Regions from separate parts of the Carnobacterium sp. FSL W8-0810 genome, predicted to be linked through region 1. Evidence: predicted binding sites of a transcription regulator. Region 1 holds the regulator's gene; each other region holds the start of a gene.
The links. Region 1 encodes NrdR, which represses ribonucleotide reductase genes. Its sites were predicted from a motif close to ACACNATATATNGTGT; they were not measured.
Positions count from the first base shown of each region.

Region 2: a site for NrdR is predicted at 1,830-1,845, ahead of nrdD (anaerobic ribonucleoside-triphosphate reductase). Genes of this name have one in related genera too.
Region 3: a site for NrdR is predicted at 2,434-2,449, ahead of NST49_RS01775 (vitamin B12-dependent ribonucleotide reductase). Genes of this name have one in related genera too.
Region 4: a site for NrdR is predicted at 1,627-1,642, ahead of nrdH (glutaredoxin-like protein NrdH). Genes of this name have one in related genera too.

Region 1 is NZ_JBBOWO010000001.1:2,328,696-2,332,915, reverse strand. Features, by position in the region: gene polA (DNA polymerase I) at 1-85, shown strand, start outside; gene mutM (DNA-formamidopyrimidine glycosylase) at 153-992, shown strand; gene coaE (dephospho-CoA kinase) at 1,009-1,620, shown strand; gene nrdR (transcriptional regulator NrdR) at 1,783-2,250, shown strand; gene NST49_RS11255 (replication initiation and membrane attachment family protein) at 2,275-3,723, shown strand; gene dnaI (primosomal protein DnaI) at 3,726-4,220, shown strand, end outside.
Region 2 is NZ_JBBOWO010000001.1:393,204-397,423, reverse strand. Features, by position in the region: gene NST49_RS01975 (metal ABC transporter substrate-binding protein) at 1-75, shown strand, start outside; gene NST49_RS01970 (tocopherol cyclase family protein) at 202-1,170, shown strand; gene NST49_RS01965 (methylated-DNA--[protein]-cysteine S-methyltransferase) at 1,188-1,715, shown strand; gene nrdD (anaerobic ribonucleoside-triphosphate reductase) at 1,907-4,120, shown strand; gene nrdG (anaerobic ribonucleoside-triphosphate reductase activating protein) at 4,107-4,220, shown strand, end outside.
Region 3 is NZ_JBBOWO010000001.1:353,722-357,941, forward strand. Features, by position in the region: gene NST49_RS01760 (methionine ABC transporter permease) at 1-239, shown strand, start outside; gene NST49_RS01765 (MetQ/NlpA family ABC transporter substrate-binding protein) at 260-1,084, shown strand; gene NST49_RS01770 (amidohydrolase) at 1,132-2,328, shown strand; gene NST49_RS01775 (vitamin B12-dependent ribonucleotide reductase) at 2,559-4,220, shown strand, end outside.
Region 4 is NZ_JBBOWO010000001.1:1,731,369-1,735,588, reverse strand. Features, by position in the region: gene nrdE (class 1b ribonucleoside-diphosphate reductase subunit alpha) at 1-948, opposite strand, end outside; gene nrdI (class Ib ribonucleoside-diphosphate reductase assembly flavoprotein NrdI) at 935-1,300, opposite strand; gene nrdH (glutaredoxin-like protein NrdH) at 1,297-1,530, opposite strand; tRNA gene NST49_RS08430 (tRNA-Arg) at 2,000-2,073, opposite strand; gene NST49_RS08425 (PH domain-containing protein) at 2,233-2,610, shown strand; gene glnA (type I glutamate--ammonia ligase) at 2,809-4,149, opposite strand; gene NST49_RS08415 (MerR family transcriptional regulator) at 4,193-4,220, opposite strand, start outside.

The sequences.
Region 1 (4,220 bases):
TCAAGTTATGGAAGGTGCAGTAGAATTATCTGTTCCTTTAAAAGTAGACAGCAACAGCGGGAAAAGCTGGTACGAAGCGAAATAAGAAGGAAATGTTTCTGCTATGTTCAGTTATAGCAGAAACATTTTTTAGATAGAAAGGAAGTAAAAATTTGCCTGAATTACCAGAAGTTGAAACGGTTAGAAAAGGTTTAGAACAACTTGTATTAGGCGCAACGATTCAATCAGTAGATGTTTATTGGGACCGTATCGTTGCTGGATCTATCGATAGCGAAGAATTTAAACAGCTTTTAGTTGGAGAAACGATCATAGAGTTTGATAGACGAGGAAAATACATTATTTTCCGTTTTGAACATTGGGCTTTGGTTTCTCATTTGCGTATGGAAGGTAAGTATGAGGTAGAAAATTCAACAGCACCTTTAAAAAAACATACACATATCGTTTTTCATTTAACAGACGGAAGAGATTTACGTTATCTGGATGTACGGAAATTTGGTCGGATGACACTTGTTCCTTTAGGAAAAGAGTTTAGTACGACAGGTATAAGGCTACTTGGTCCTGAACCGACTAAAGAAGCTTTTGATGGAAAGACATTTTATACTACACTACAAACTAAAAAACGGTCTATTAAGCCTCTGTTATTGGATCAAACAATTGTAGCTGGATTAGGAAATATTTATGTAGATGAAGCTTTATTTGTAGCTAAGATCCATCCGATGAGAGCTGCAAATAGCTTAAGTAAAAATGAAGTTTCAAGGTTGCATGAATCCATTATCAAAGTCTTAGGGGATGCTGTAAAAGCTGGTGGAACGACGATTCGCACTTATAAAAATGCACTTGGAGATGCTGGGACATTTCAAGTGAAATTAGCGGTTTATGGTAAAAAAGGAAGTCCGTGTATTCGATGTGGAACGCCTATAGAAAAAATAAAAGTAGCTCAACGAGGAACTCATTTTTGTCCTAATTGCCAGCAATTAGACAGTGATTACTAAATAAAGAGGGGATAATATGACTGTAATTTTAGGGCTAACTGGCAGTATTGCTACTGGCAAGTCAACTGTTAGTAAATTGTTTAAGGAACAGGGTTACCCTGTTGTAGATGCAGATATTGGTGCTAGAGAAGTAGTAGAACCTGGCACAGAAGGGTTAAATAAATTAAAAGCCTATTTTGGTGATAAAATTATTCTACCTGATGGTACTTTAAATCGTTCTGAACTGGGAAAAATCGTATTTAATGATGAAAAAGAGAGAGAGCAGTTAAACGAAATGTTATCTCAACACATACGGCAATGGATTATGACTAAGAAAGATGATTACTTAAAACAGCATCCTGTTGTTATTGTATTAGATATTCCTCTGCTTTTTGAAACTGGATATAAAGATGATGTTGATCAAATCATGGTAGTAGCTACAACACCGGAGACTCAAATAGACCGTTTAATGAAAAGAGATGGAATAAAAAGAAATGAAGCATTGCAAAAAATTGCTGCTCAGTTGTCTATTTCAGAAAAAATAACTCTGGGAGATATTATAATTGATAATAATGGGACAGTTGAACATACAAAAAAACAAGTTTTAAAGTGGATTGAAAAAATAAAACCCAATTCATGCATAAAATAAAAATTGAAAAGAGCAAAGAATAAAGCATCAGTGCTTTATTCTTTGCTCTTTTTACCGATTTTAACCGGTTTTATCTGTGATTGTTGTATGGTATAATAGTGTAAATAACTGTGTACAAAACTAGTGCAGAGATAAGACGCACTTAAGATAGGAATGATAATAATGCAATGTCCACGCTGTCAAAATAATGGTTCTAAAGTTGTCGATAGTCGTCCAGCAGATGATGGACGTGCCATTCGTAGAAGAAGAGAATGTGAAGCCTGTAGTTTTCGATTTACTACATTTGAACGGGTTGAAAAAACACCTCTTTTAGTGATCAAAAAAAATGGAACCAGAGAAGAATTTAATCGTGAAAAAATTTTAAGAGGGTTGATTCGTTCTTGTGAAAAACGACCTGTAGCAATGGAACAAGTTGAAAAAATAGTGGATGAAGTAGAAAATCAAATCAGAGGGTTAGGCGAAAATGAAGTTTCTTCTGCTATTATTGGAGAATACATTATGGAAAAATTAGCTGATGTAGATGAAATAGCGTATATCCGCTTTGCTAGTGTCTATCGTCAATTTAAAGATATGAGTGTCTTTCTTAAAGAACTTCAAGAATTTGAAAGAAAAAAAGCTGAAAAAAATTAGTGAGACAGAAAGGTGTGAATCGTTTTGGGATATCCATGGAAAAACTTAAGTCCTAAAGATGGGTTTTTAGTAAAACAAAATGCGTTACTATCGGATATTGATCAAAAAATTCTCACTTTTTTGTATCAACCTTTGATTGGCACTGCTGCATATAGCCTTTATATGACATTATGGACTGAAATAGAAGAAGAAAAATATTGGAGTGAAGGAATTCTGCATTCGGAATTGCTGACAGTGTTAAATATCGGTATCCCTGAACTCTATCAAGCTAGGATCAAGTTAGAAGCGATAGGTCTCCTTAAAACCTATGTCCAAACAGATACGACTAAATTAACGATCTATGAATTGCAAGCTCCTCAAACTAGTGAGGTATTTTTCAAAGATGATTTATTAAGTTTATTGTTATTAGAAAGAGTTGGTGAACGAAAATTTAAAAATTTGAGAAAACGATTCATTGTAGAAAAGATAGACAAACAGAAATTTCAAGAAATCACTAAGTCATTTTTAGACGTGTTTCAGTTTGACGCTGAATTACTAAAAAGAGAAAAGGAACTTTTAAAAGAGCCTGTTTCATATATTGGGAAAACAGCCAATTCTAATCCGAAAGTTGATCCGAAAACGTTTGATTTGAAATTTTTTTATTCAGGTTTAAATCAGCAATACATCAATCGTTCTTCCATTACAAAAGAAATAGAGGAAACGATTCTTGTATTGCACACGTTATATGGTTTAGACGAATTAACGATGCAACAATTTATTCTTAATGCATCAGATATTGAAACTGGAACCATTGATGAAAAAAAATTAAAGAAATTAGTATATGATGATTATCATAATAAAAACCAACAAAATATTTCTTTAAAAGACGTGGTGGAAAAAGATATCCAGATCGATGTAAATCAGCAAAAAACGCGTGAAAATGATCTTATGAAAAAGGGATTAACTAAAGAAGATATTGCGGTCATCGAAGTAAGTGAGCAAATAAGCCCTTATGATTTTATGAATTCTATTAAAGAACAAAAAGGCGGTTTTGTAACAAAACCTGAAGAATGGACTTTAGAAGAAATCGTGAAGAAAGCTAATTTACCAACAGCGGTGATCAATATTTTGATTCATTATGTTTTAGTTGTGAAAAATAACCCAACGCTTGACCAAAAATTAGCTTATAAAATCGCCAATGACTGGGCGCAAGAAAAGGTAGTAGCACCTGAAGAAGCGATTCAAAAGGTTAAAAAAATGTATTTAGAAAATGCTGAAAAAAAACAACAACAAGAAAATCGTAACAAGACCTACACACAAAACAGAAGTAAAGGTAATTACAATAATCAAACCACGATAAGAAAAGAAACTCTTCCAGATTGGGCCAAAGCAGAAAATAACCAAATGGAAGAAAAACCGATGAGTGAAGAAGAGAAACAAGCGTTTATGGAACGGTTGAAAAGAATTCAAAATTTTGGCAAAGAAGGTGAATAATAATGGAGGATATTGGTGAAAGCTTGACGCGAATGATCAAAGATCGAAATTTAACGGATAAATATGAAGAACTCATTCAAGAAGTTTTAGATGATCCCGATGTGACGCAATTTATTGCAGACAATCGTCAAAATTTGGATGATGAAGCCATTGTTAAAAGTTATGCTAAATTATATGAATATGTACAAGAAAAAAAGAAATTTCAATTAAAAGAAGGTATGATGGCTCCTGGTTACCATCCTAAATTAGTTTTAAATTATCATTACATTGACGTGACCTATGTACCTTCGGCTGAATTGATCGCTAAACAAAAAGAATTAGAAATCAAAAATCGGATTTATTCAATGGATATGCCTAAAGATGTACGAAATGCTAAATTAGCAGATTTTGATTTAACAGATGAACGCCGATATGCTATTTCAGAGGTCTATGATTTTATTGATGCTTATTTAACTAAGCCCAAAGAATTTCATAAAGGCTTATATTTACAGGGATCA
Region 2 (4,220 bases), 1.9 Mb from region 1:
GATCAAGATGCTGGAGTAGATTATATCGAAGTTATGAAAAATAATTTAGAATCATTAAAGAAAAGTATCCGTTAAGATCACCATGGAAACTATAAAGCAAAACATCAATTTATTAGCTATCTTTTATCGAATAAAGTAAGATAAAGACACGTCTTACACCATTGAAAGAACAAAATAAATGGTGGCAGGGAGGATAGCTAAATGTTTGATAAGATAAAAAATCCGATTCTTTTTCAAGGAGATTTAACTAAAAACAATTATTTTGAAGGATGGTACTACAAGCACGTTTCATTTGATGAAAAGACCAGCATTAGTTTAATTCCTGGTGTGAATTTGTTTAAAGGAGACGAACATAGTTTTATCCAATACATTTATGTAACGCTAAATGAGCAAAACGAAAAAACGACAAACACAGGGTATATTCGTTATCGTTTAGATGAGTTTAGTTACCAAAATAATCCGTTTTTAGTTCAAATTGGACAAACTATTTTTACGGAATCGTTTGTTTCTATCCATCTGAAAGATGAGCAGTTTACGGTTCAAGGAAAATTAGGGTTAGGTACTTTTCAAAATATAAAAACTTCCATTCTGTCTCCTTCAATTATGGGAGGATTTGCATATATTCCTAAGGTGGAATGTTACCATGGTGTCATTAGTATGAATCATCGCTTACAAGGAACTTTAACGATCAATAATGAAGAAGTTGAATTCACGAATGGCAAAGGTTATATTGAAAAAGATTGGGGCACTTCTTTTCCAAAAGAATACATTTGGATCCACTCTAATCATTTTAAAAATGAAAGTACAAGTCTCTTTTTTTCAATTGCACATATCCCGTTTTACCTGACCACTTTTAAAGGCTTTATTTGCAATATAATAGTGAACGATAAAGAGTATCGTTTTGCGACTTATAATGGGAGTACGGCCAAGATAGTGAGTCAAACGAAAGATACAGCACTGATCGTACTTGAAAATAAAGAAGCAGAATTGACTATTCAGGGAATGATTACAAGTTCTGGTAAACTCATCGCTCCTAAAAATGGGAGTATGAATAAGGCGATCAAAGAAGGGTTATCAGGAGAAATCAGTATTCTTTTAAAAGACAAGAAACAAAATACAATATATCAAGATGAAAGTAAGCTGGCAGGTATTGAAATAGTAGAAGCTTAGGTTAATGAGGTGAGGAAATGGAAAATCTTGAACAGAACATAATTTATGGCTCTTTTGATTATGATTTAGGCAGCCTTTATTTAGCAGCAACCGAGAATGGTCTCTGTTTTGTAGGCTCTCTAAACGAGTCACTGAGAGAACTTGAGGATGGTGTAACAAAATTATTTCCAAAAGCAACTTTAGTAGAAAATACGGTTGGATTACAGCTCTACCATCAACAATTTTTAGACTATTTTAACGGTTCTAGAACTACGTTTATGCTGCCTTTAGATGTGAACGGGACGTTATTTCAACAAAAGGTTTGGAAAGCTTTGACCACTATTCCTTATGGACAAACAAAATCGTATGGTGAAATTGCAGCTGAAATCGGTCAGTCTGGAGCTTTTCGAGCAGTGGGCACAGCAATTGGAAAAAATCCGTTATTGATTGTCGTACCTTGCCACCGGGTCATCCATAAAAATGGGAAGTTAGCAGGTTATCGAGGAAAGTTAGACATGAAAGAAACACTATTAAGTTTAGAGAAAAGACAAGGGAAAGTATGCTAAGAAAGAAAATGAAATAGGATAGATATAAATAGATCATGCCTTGATCCAGGCATGATCTATTTATATTTCTTTTAATAATAATTAAAATGATGGACGAAATGTAGGATTGCGTTTATACTATATATAGTCTCAGAATTATTTTTATAGCTATATATAGTGTTTTAAAGGAATGGATAGGGTGGCGATAGGAAATGATAATGGATAATGATATTTTTTGTGAATCTTCGAACAAACTTAAGCTGAAAGTAATGAAAAGAGATGGACGAGAAGTTGAATTTAGAGAAGAAAAAATCTTTGAAGCTTTATTGAAAGCCCATCATTCATTAACAAAAGAAACGGATGAAAAAAGTATTCAGGAACTAAAAGAGATCGTTGAAGTAGTAAAAAAAGAAATAGCACAACGATTCGTCAACAATATTAAAATTTATGAAATTCAGAGTATTGTTGAACATATTTTAATAGATGCCCATAAACATGAATTAGCAGAAGCCTATTTAGTTTATAGAACCCGACGCGATCTGGAAAGAAGCCAATCAACGGATATAAACTATGCTATCCATGATCTTTTGCGTAAAGAACAGACCGTGGTAAATGAAAATGCGAATAAGGATAGCAATGTATTCAATACTCAAAGAGATTTAACTGCAGGAGTAGTTGCGAAATCTATGGGACTTAAATTGTTGCCGAAGCATGTTGCTAATGCGCACCAAAAAGGAGATATCCATTATCATGACCTGGACTATCAACCTTACGCTCCAATGACAAATTGTTGTTTGATCGATTTTCAAAGTATGTTTAGGGAAGGCTTTAAAATAGGGAATGCAGAGGTAGAAAGTCCGCGTTCCATTCAAACAGCTGCTGCTCAAATGGCACAAATTATTGCCAATGTGGCTTCTAGTCAGTATGGAGGATGCAGCGCAGATCGAATTGATGAAGTATTAGCTCCTTATAGTCGTTTAAACTATCAAAAACATTTGCAGACTGCAAGAGAATGGGTCACAGGAGAAGAAAAGCAAAAGCAATATGCCCGTGAAAAAACAAAAAAAGACATTTATGATGCTATGCAGAGCTTGGAATACGAGATCAATACCCTTTATTCTTCTCAAGGACAAACGCCTTTTACAACGTTAGGATTTGGATTGGGAACGGATTGGTTTGAACAAGAAATTCAGCGTTCCATCTTATTAGTTCGCATCAATGGATTGGGAAAAGAAAAGAGAACAGCCATTTTTCCAAAACTTGTCTTCACTCTTAAACGAGGCGTTAATTTGGATCCCGAAGATCAAAATTATGATATAAAAAAATTAGCCCTTACTTGTTCAACCAAAAGAATGTATCCTGATGTCTTAATGTACGATAAAGTCGTTGCGTTAACGGGAAGTTTTAAAGCGCCAATGGGGTGTCGTTCATTTTTACAAGGATGGAAAGATGAACATGGTCAAGAAGTAAACTCAGGAAGAATGAATTTAGGTGTGGTCACACTTAATTTGCCTCGTGTGGCTATCGAATCTAAAGGAAACCAATCAATGTTTTGGGAGCTATTTGAAGAACGATTAAAGGTTTGTCACGATGCTTTAGTTTATCGTGTTCAAAGGACAAAAGATGCATTACCTGAAAATGCTCCTATTTTATACGAATATGGCGCTTTTGGGAAACGATTGAAAAAAGGAGACAGTGTAAATGATCTCTTTAAAAATAAACGTGCGACAGTATCTTTAGGTTATATTGGACTATACGAAGCTGCAACAGTCTTTTTTGGGCCAGAGTGGGAAAAAAATGAAACTGCCAAGGCCTTTACAGTGGATATTTTGAGAAAAATGAAACAGCACACAGATCAATGGGGAGAAAAGTATGGCTATCATTTTAGTGTGTATTCAACACCCAGTGAAAGTCTAACGGACCGGTTTTGTCGCTTAGATACAAAGAAATTTGGCGTACTGACAGATATTACTGATAAAGAGTATTACACAAACAGTTTCCATTACGATGTACGAAAAAAACCAACACCGTTTGAGAAGATTGAATTTGAGAAAGATTATCCTGAATACACATCTGGCGGTTTCATCCATTATTGTGAGTACCCGAATATGCAACAAAATCCAAAAGCGTTAGAAGCTGTGTGGGATTTCTCTTATGATCGTATTGGATATCTTGGGACCAATACGCCTATTGATCATTGTTACAAATGTGGATTTGAAGGAGATTTTGATCCGACTGAGCGAGGATTTAAATGTCCACAATGCGGAAATACCGATCCCGACAGCTGTGATGTCGTAAAAAGAACGTGCGGTTATCTCGGTAATCCTCAAGCTAGACCGATGGTAAACGGAAGACACAAAGAGATTTCAGCTCGGGTCAAACATATGCCAGTTAACGGGGAGGAAATACTACATGAGGAATCCTAAACCGAAAGAATGGCTGGCTAAAGATTACAGTCAATGCCGGATAGCGGATTATAAACCGTTTAATTTTGTTGATGGAGAAGGTGTCAGATGCAGTCTCTAT
Region 3 (4,220 bases), 2.0 Mb from region 1:
ATTTAAAAGAAGGAATGACAGCTATCATTCGTGTCTCTTCTGTTACCATTATTAATTTGATTGGTTTAACTGCTATGGCAGGAGCAATTGGTGGGGGCGGATTAGGTAACTTAGCCATTGCCAGAGGTTACAATCGTTTCCAAGGAGATGTAACGTTAGTCGCCACTGCTATTATCTTAATTATTGTATTCATTAGTCAATTTATTGGAAATGCTTTAATCAAAAAAACGAGTCACTAGATGACATTGGAGGAAAAAAGATGAACAGAATAAAAAAAGGTTTTTTAGGATTAACTTTAGCATTAGGGCTTCTTGTAACAACCGCTTGTGGAACGAACACTACTTCAGAGGCTGAAGAATCTGAGCCCATTAAAATTGGTGTTGTTGGAGAAGTGAATGAAGTTTGGGAGTTTGTTAAAGAAAAATTAGCCTCAGAAGATATTGAGATTGAACTCGTTAAATTCTCAGACTATGCTACGCCAAATGTAGCTCTTGCTGAAGGCGAATTAGAATTGAATTCTTTTCAAACGAAAATTTTCATGGAAGCTTTTAATGAAGATCATGGTGAAAACTTAGTGGCCATTGCCGATACGGTTATTGCTCCACTTGGTATTTATTCATCAAAGATTCAAGATGTTTCTGAGATAAAAGAAAATGATGTGATTGCCATTCCAAATGATGTTTCAAATGAAGGACGAGCTTTACTCTTACTTCAAACAGCTGGTTTGATTGAAGTTGATCCTTCAAAAGGCCAAGTTCCTGTAGTCGAAGATATTACCTCTAATCCTTTGAATTTAACATTTGAAACACTAGATTCTTCTCAAACAGCACGCGCTTTAGAAGATGTAACAGCTTCCGTCATTAATAGCGGAATGGCTGTAGACGCCGGATTCATTCCTACTGAAGATGCTGTGTTCTTAGAACCAGTTACTGATTCCTCTGATCCATACTACAATGCGATTGTTTCAAGAGAAGAAGATAAAGATAATGAAGTTTTCAAAAAGATTATAGAAGCTTACCAAGCAGAAGATACTAAAGAAGTCATCGAAGAAACATCAAAAGGCTCTTCTATTCCAGTGTGGTAAATGAGTACAACTAATAACAGTAAACAAATTAGAGAGGACGATGAATTATGACAACAGTAATCACTCAATCTACATTACATGAAGAAGTTCAACAAGGAGCTCAAGAGGTCATCGCCTTACGCCGTTATCTTCATCAACATCCTGAGCCAAGTCTAAAAGAATACGAAACAATCAAATTTATCAAAAATGAATTAGACAAGCTATCTATCCCTTACGAATCTGTTGGTGAAACTGGAGCTATCGGGACGATTGTTGGTAAAAAAGGACTAGGAAAAACGATTCTCTTACGGGCAGATATTGATGCTCTTGAATTAGAGGATGCTAAAGACAAACCTTATAAATCAACTAAAAAGGGATTACATCATGCATGTGGCCATGATGCTCACACATCAGCTTTATTAGGGGCTGCAAAAATTTTAAAAAACCATGAAGCTGACTTTTCAGGGACCATTAAATTAGCTTTTCAACAAGCTGAAGAAATCGGAGCTGGTGCACGACAATTTGTAGCGGGTGGATTTGTTAACGATGTCGATCAAGTTTTTGGTATACACGTTGACTCCTCTATCGAGACTGGAAAAATCGTTGCTACTGCTGGTCCAACAAATGCTTCTTGTGATATTTTTAAGATTAGGGTCAAAGGCGAAAGCGGTCATGCGGCTAGACCAGATTTAGGAAGAGATGCTCTTTTAACAGCTGCTGCCATAACGGTCGAATTGCAAAGTATTGTGGCTCGAGAAGTCAGCCCTTTAGATAATGTAGTTGTTGCTGTAGGAGTCTTAAACGCCGGAACTCGTTATAACATTATTGCAAATGAAGCTTCCCTTGAAGGAACGGTTCGTACATTTAGCCACGAAACACGCCAATTTGTATTAGCAGCTGTTGAACGTGTTGCACGAGATGTCGCCAAAGCTCATCGCACATCAATTGAATTTGAGAATTATGATGCAGCAGCTCCTCTTATCAATAATCAAACCGCTGCAAGTCGTGCTGCTCGTGTTGGTACAGACATTGTAGGAGCAGATAATATTATTCAAGATAATCCCAAAAGTTTAGGAGCAGATGACTTTGCTGACTTCTTAGCTGTTGCGCAAGGTGTTTATGCTCGTGTTGGAACTAAAAACCCAGCTAACCCAGAAACTTGGTACGGGCATCATCATGAAAATTTTGATATTGACGAAAGCGGATTAGCTATAGCCACAGAATTACATGTCAGATATGCTCTAGATTTTTTAAATGAACGGTAAATAAAAAAAATTCAGAACTTATTTTCTGAAAAAGATTGAAGCGAGTTGTTTTTCGCTTCTTTTTTTTGTCTTCTATTTCTCACAAAATTTTTAGTTAATGAAAAAACACAACATGTAGTGTAAAATATATTTCAGGTAACAACATATAGAAAAAAAGGATGTTACACTTACTACCCTTTTTTACTGTTATCTATTGATTTACATACATATTTTATTAAGGAGTGGTACCCATGATTGCAAATATCTACGCAAAAGCAACAATAGATGTTAACAAGTTAAATGAAGACATTCAAGCTTTTCCTCAAGTCTATCCGATAACTGATGATATGAACTTAACCTATAAAGGGGTTTCTCGCTTAGTTATGTTAGATCGGTATTCCTTTAAAGACCTCTCTAAATCTACTCTTTCTATAGGAGATTTAGTTGTTTTAACGGTTAAGCCAGACCCGCAATACCCTACAAGAGGAACTGGATTTGTTACACAGATCAACCATTCTCAACATACTGCTTCAATTTTGATTGATGAGGAATTCCGAGGATCCATTGAAGATGAGTATGAGCAAAAAACTGGAATCATTACTTGCAGCTTAGATGTGATTGAAAAACCGCTTGAAATTTTTTATGAACAAATTGCTAAACGAAATGCGACTGGCTTATCCGCTATAGAATCGACTCCTGAAAAAAGAAAAGCTGCTTATAATGCCTTTTATGAAGAATTAAAAAACTTGAATTTTATCCCTGCAGGACGCGTTTTGTATGGTGCAGGTTCGAAAACGGATGTCACTTATTTTAATTGTTACGTTATGCCTTTTGTCCCTGACTCTCGTGAAGGTATTTCGGATCATCGAAAACAAGTGATGGAAATCATGAGTCGTGGCGGCGGTGTTGGTACTAATGGTTCTACTCTTCGTCCGCGTCATACTTTAGCGCGTGGGGTTAATGGAAAATCATCAGGAGCTGTTTCTTGGCTAGACGATATTGCGAAATTAACTCACTTGGTTGAACAGGGTGGCAGCCGTCGTGGAGCACAGATGATTATGTTAACAGATTGGCATCCAGATATTCTTGAATTTATTATTTCAAAAATGCAAAACCCACGTATTTTACGTTATTTAATTGAAAATACCACAGACGCTCAAATAAAGAAGCTAGCTAATGAAAAGTTGAAATTCACTCCTCTTTCAGAACACGAAACTGCTATGTATCAAACTATTTTAAATTATAAAAATATGCCCGGGCGTGGTGGATTTGATGCAGCGACAATGAAAGAAGCAGCTGCTAAATTAAAAATAGGCGGCTCCTATAGTGTTCATGACCCTGACTTTTTATCAGGAGCAAATATTTCAGTTTGTTTGACGACTGATTTCATGGAAGCTGTTGAAAAGGACACTGATTATACTCTTCGCTTTCCTGCCGTAGAAACATACAGCCCAGAGGAAATGGAAGAATACAACACTAATTGGTCAGAAATTGGAGACATCCGTGAATGGGAAGCTTCAGGACATGGCATTCATACTTACCGAACAATAAAGGCTCGCGAATTATGGAAACTCATCACTATTTGTGCTACCTACTCTGCTGAGCCGGGTATTTTCTTTATTGATAATGCAAATAAGATGACGAATGCTGCTGCCTATGGGCAAAAAGTCGTTGCAACTAACCCTTGCGGCGAACAGCCTCTCGCTCCTTATTCTGTTTGTAATCTAGCAGCCGTTAACTTAGCCGAAATGGCCGATAAAGAATCTGGAACAGTCAATTTTGATAAATTAAAGAAAACTGTGCAAGTTGGTGTACGTATGCAAGATAACGTGATTGATGCCACACCTTACTTCTTAGCAGAAAACGAAAAACAAGCTTTAGGAGAACGCCGTGTTGGTTTAGGCATTATGGGT
Region 4 (4,220 bases), 600 kb from region 1:
TCGTTCTACATCATATGGACTAAAAAGATACATTTGTTCATCATGAGCAGCTAATTCATAAAATTTATCCGGTACGACTAAACCAAGAGAAAGTGTTTTTACACGAATTTTTTCATCCGCATTCTCTTTCTTTGTCGAAAGGAATGATACGATATCTGGATGAAAAACATTTAAATAGACCGCTCCTGCTCCATTTCGTTGTCCAAGCTGATTAGAATAACTAAAACTGTCTTCTAATAATTTCATTACAGGTACAACTCCGCTTGAAGCATTGTCGATTTTTTTGATTGGATCTCCAGAAGCACGTAAATTAGATAAATTCACACCAACTCCGCCACCGATACGAGACAATTGCAACGCACTGTTCACTACACGGCCAATACTGTTCATATCATCCGTTGCTTGGATCAAGAAACAAGAAACCAGTTCTCCACGTCTCTTACGACCTGCATTCAGGAATGTTGGCGTAGCAGGTTGATAACGTTGATTTACGATTTCATCCGCAAGTTTGCGAGCTAATTCAGTATCCCCATCAGCTAAATATAACGCATTGAATACGATTCGATCTTCATAGCGTTCTAAGAAACGTTGTCCATCATTCGTTTTCAAAGCATATTGTGTATAAAATTTAAAAGCTGACATAAATGAGCGGAATCTAAATTTCCGACTGTAAATATCATCAAATAATGAATGGATGAATTCTCTTTCGTATTTCAATAAAAACTCTTCTTCTATATACTCTTCTTTAATTAGATAGTTCAATTTTTCTTCAAGTGTATAAAAGAAAACGGTATTTGGATTAACATGCTCCAAAAAGTAAGCTCGTACCGCTTCACGATCTTTATTTAAAGGAATCTTTCCATCCACAGGTCTATTCAATTCATTGTTTAATTTAAAATACGTAACCTCTTTTGGTTTTGAGGCTAATTTAGGTTTATCCAATATCATTCACCACTTTCTTTAATTGTGCAACATCTTCCTCATTGCCTTGAAACTCAAAGGTATGTAATAAGGGTACTTGATAATCGTGAGCCAGATCTTTTGCCGTAAAAGCGAATAATTTACCAAAATTCAAATTCCCACCACCAGCTACCCCTTTTAAATACCTTTTATTATCAGCTGTTTCAATAAAATCGTTTAATAATTCAGTTGCTTCTTTATCATACGTTGGTGCAACAATAATGAACGGTTCTTCTAAAACAATATATGGATTCGTTGGCGTCAATTCCAACAAATCCATACTGAGTTTGTTAACAAACTTTCTAGTCTGGCCGGTTAAACTAATATAAACGACTTTCATGCTAATTGATCAAGGAGATCAGGGCGGAATCCATTAAAGGCTTCATGTCCTTCTATAGAAATAACAGGAACAGAGCTAAACCCAAGTTCTTTAACTTCATTTAAAGCTTCTTCTGATTCAAAGATATCTTTTACCTCGTAAGAAATACCTTTATCTTCTAAATATTTTTTAGTGAAATTACATTGCATACAGTTTGGTTTAGAGTAAACAATAATCGTTTTTTGCGTCATAGGTCATTCTCCTTAATAATTCATTTTTAAGTTCGTTTTCATCTATTTCTCTATTCGTATTCTACACTTATTCTCTCTCACTGGCAAATAAAAAAACCACTATATCTAGTGGTTTTCCTATTGACATATTCGTTTTTTCCTATATGTGGTATTTGTCATTCATGCTTGTGAACAATAAACAGTTGAGAAACCTACAGTTATTTGTCTCCAAACCTTTCTTCGTGTAATTTTCACATTTGAAAAAAATCTAAAAAAACTTTTTTTATTTTTTTAATCCTCACGAAATCAATTTATTAAAGATTTTAGAATATTTTTACATTTTTTTGAATAATACTGTATACATCTTTATTTGTTTCATTCGCTTATAATTAATTTTCCTTTTCTGAAAAGAAAAGAAAAATTTTCTATTTTCAACATTAAAAAAAAGTTAGAAAAGCTGAGTAGTCAACTTTTCTAACTTATCAATTTATGTCTCAGGAGAGATTCGAACTCCCGACCGTCCGCTTAGAAGGCGGATGCTCTATCCAACTGAGCTACTGAGACATGTCCTAGCAACAAAATTAATTATATGTAATAATGAATAAAAAGTCAACACTTTTTGCCAATAAATTTTAAATTTAAGAAAGAATGTTATTTTAATCAGTTGAATTTAATAAATACACCCTTTACAATAATTATTAAACAAGTTAGGGAGGTTTTAAAATGGGGTTAATTGGTGGTCTTTTAGGAAACGCCGGGAACATCAGCGAGAATGAGGCTCGAAAAAAACTATCAGGTGTCATTTTGGATACTGAAGAAATCGATTTAGCGTTTAAATTGGTTCGTGATTTAATTATTTTTACCAATAAGCGTTTAATTGTCATTGATAAACAAGGTGTCACAGGTAAAAAAACGACTTATCATTCTTTGCCATATAAGTCGATCAGTCGCTTTTTGGTTGAAACAACCGGCCATTTTGACTTAGATGCTGAATTGAAGATCTTTATTTCCAGTGCTGTTGAACCAGCTATTACGTTGCAGTTTACAAATGATAAACACATTACAGCAATTCAACAAGCTTTGGCACTAGCTGTACTCTAAACCAAGTAAAAAAGAAGAGAGTGAGACAAAAAGCGTTTAGAGCCGAATCACTGGAACGAATAAGCGCAGTATGGTCATCGACCATCGAGCATTGTTCGCGAAGTGGACGTCGGGTCTGCTTTTTGGAGCACGTTTTAGAATGAATATTCGTATAAAAAGAGGAGGCTAGGATTTTTGTCCCGGCCTCTTCTTTTCTTTTTAATACAATTTCAAGTATTGTTCTCTTTCCCATTCAGTCACTTGCTCACGAAAAGCAGCCCATTCGATTTTTTTAGCATTGACAAAGTTTTCATAAATATGATCACCCAAACCAGCTTTAATCGTATTGTCTTTTGCTAAGTATCCTAAAGCTTCATGCAATGTTCCAGGTAAATCATAAATCCCATTTTCATAACGATCTTTTTCGCTCATTACATAAATATTGCGGTTGATAGGTACTGGAGCTTCCATTTTATTTTTCACACCATCTAACCCAGCTTTCAAAAGAACAGCCATCGCTAAATATGGATTTGCGCTAGGGTCGACACTACGTAATTCAACACGAGTAGACATTCCCCTTGATTGCGGTACACGAATTAGTGGTGAGCGATTACGGCCGCTCCATGCAATGTATACAGGCGCTTCATATCCGGGTACAAGACGTTTGTATGAATTTACAGTAGGGTTAACGATTGCTGTAAATGCTTTTGCGTGATCTAAAATACCAGCTAAAAATTGACGTGCTGTATCACTTAGTTCCATATCCCCATCTTTATCGTAAAAAGCATTACCTTCTTTTGTAAATAAAGATAAGTTGAAATGCATTCCAGATCCATTGACTCCATATAATGGTTTAGGCATAAACGTAGCATGTAAACCATGTTTACGAGCGACAGTTTTTACAATCAATTTAAATGTTTGAATGTTATCGCATGCTTCGATCGCACTTGCATATTTCCAGTCGATCTCATGTTGTCCTGGTGCAACTTCATGGTGACTAGCCTCGATTTCAAAACCAAGATCTTCTAATTGCAATACGATATCGCGACGGCAATTTTCACCTAAATCTGTTGGAGCTAAATCAAAATAGCCTCCATCGTCATTCAACTCTAAAGTGGGCTCATTTTTTTCGTCTAATTTAAAAAGGAAAAATTCAGGTTCAGGTCCTAAATTAAACTCAGTAAACCCAAGTTCTTCCATTTCTTTCAAAGTACGCTTCAAGTTAGAACGAGGATCTCCAGCAAATGGTGTACCATCTGGATTGTATACGTCACAAATCAGACGAGCGATTTTACCAGAACCTTCAGTCGTTTCCCATGGGAAAATCAACCAAGTATCTAAATCCGGTCTCAAATACATATCGCTTTCTTCTATCCGTACAAATCCTTCGATTGAAGAGCCATCAAACATTAACTCATTATCCAATACTTTTTTCAGTTGACTAATGGGTACCTCAACATTTTTAATTACACCTAAAATATCAGTAAACATTAATCGCAAGAAACGGACATTTCCTTTTTTTGACGCCTCTTCAATTTCTTTTCTCATAAACTTAGCCATACATTTTTTTCTTCCCTTCTCTTAGCAACTTTTTAGTTTGTTATTACCCTATTCGATTTTGATTAAGAAAC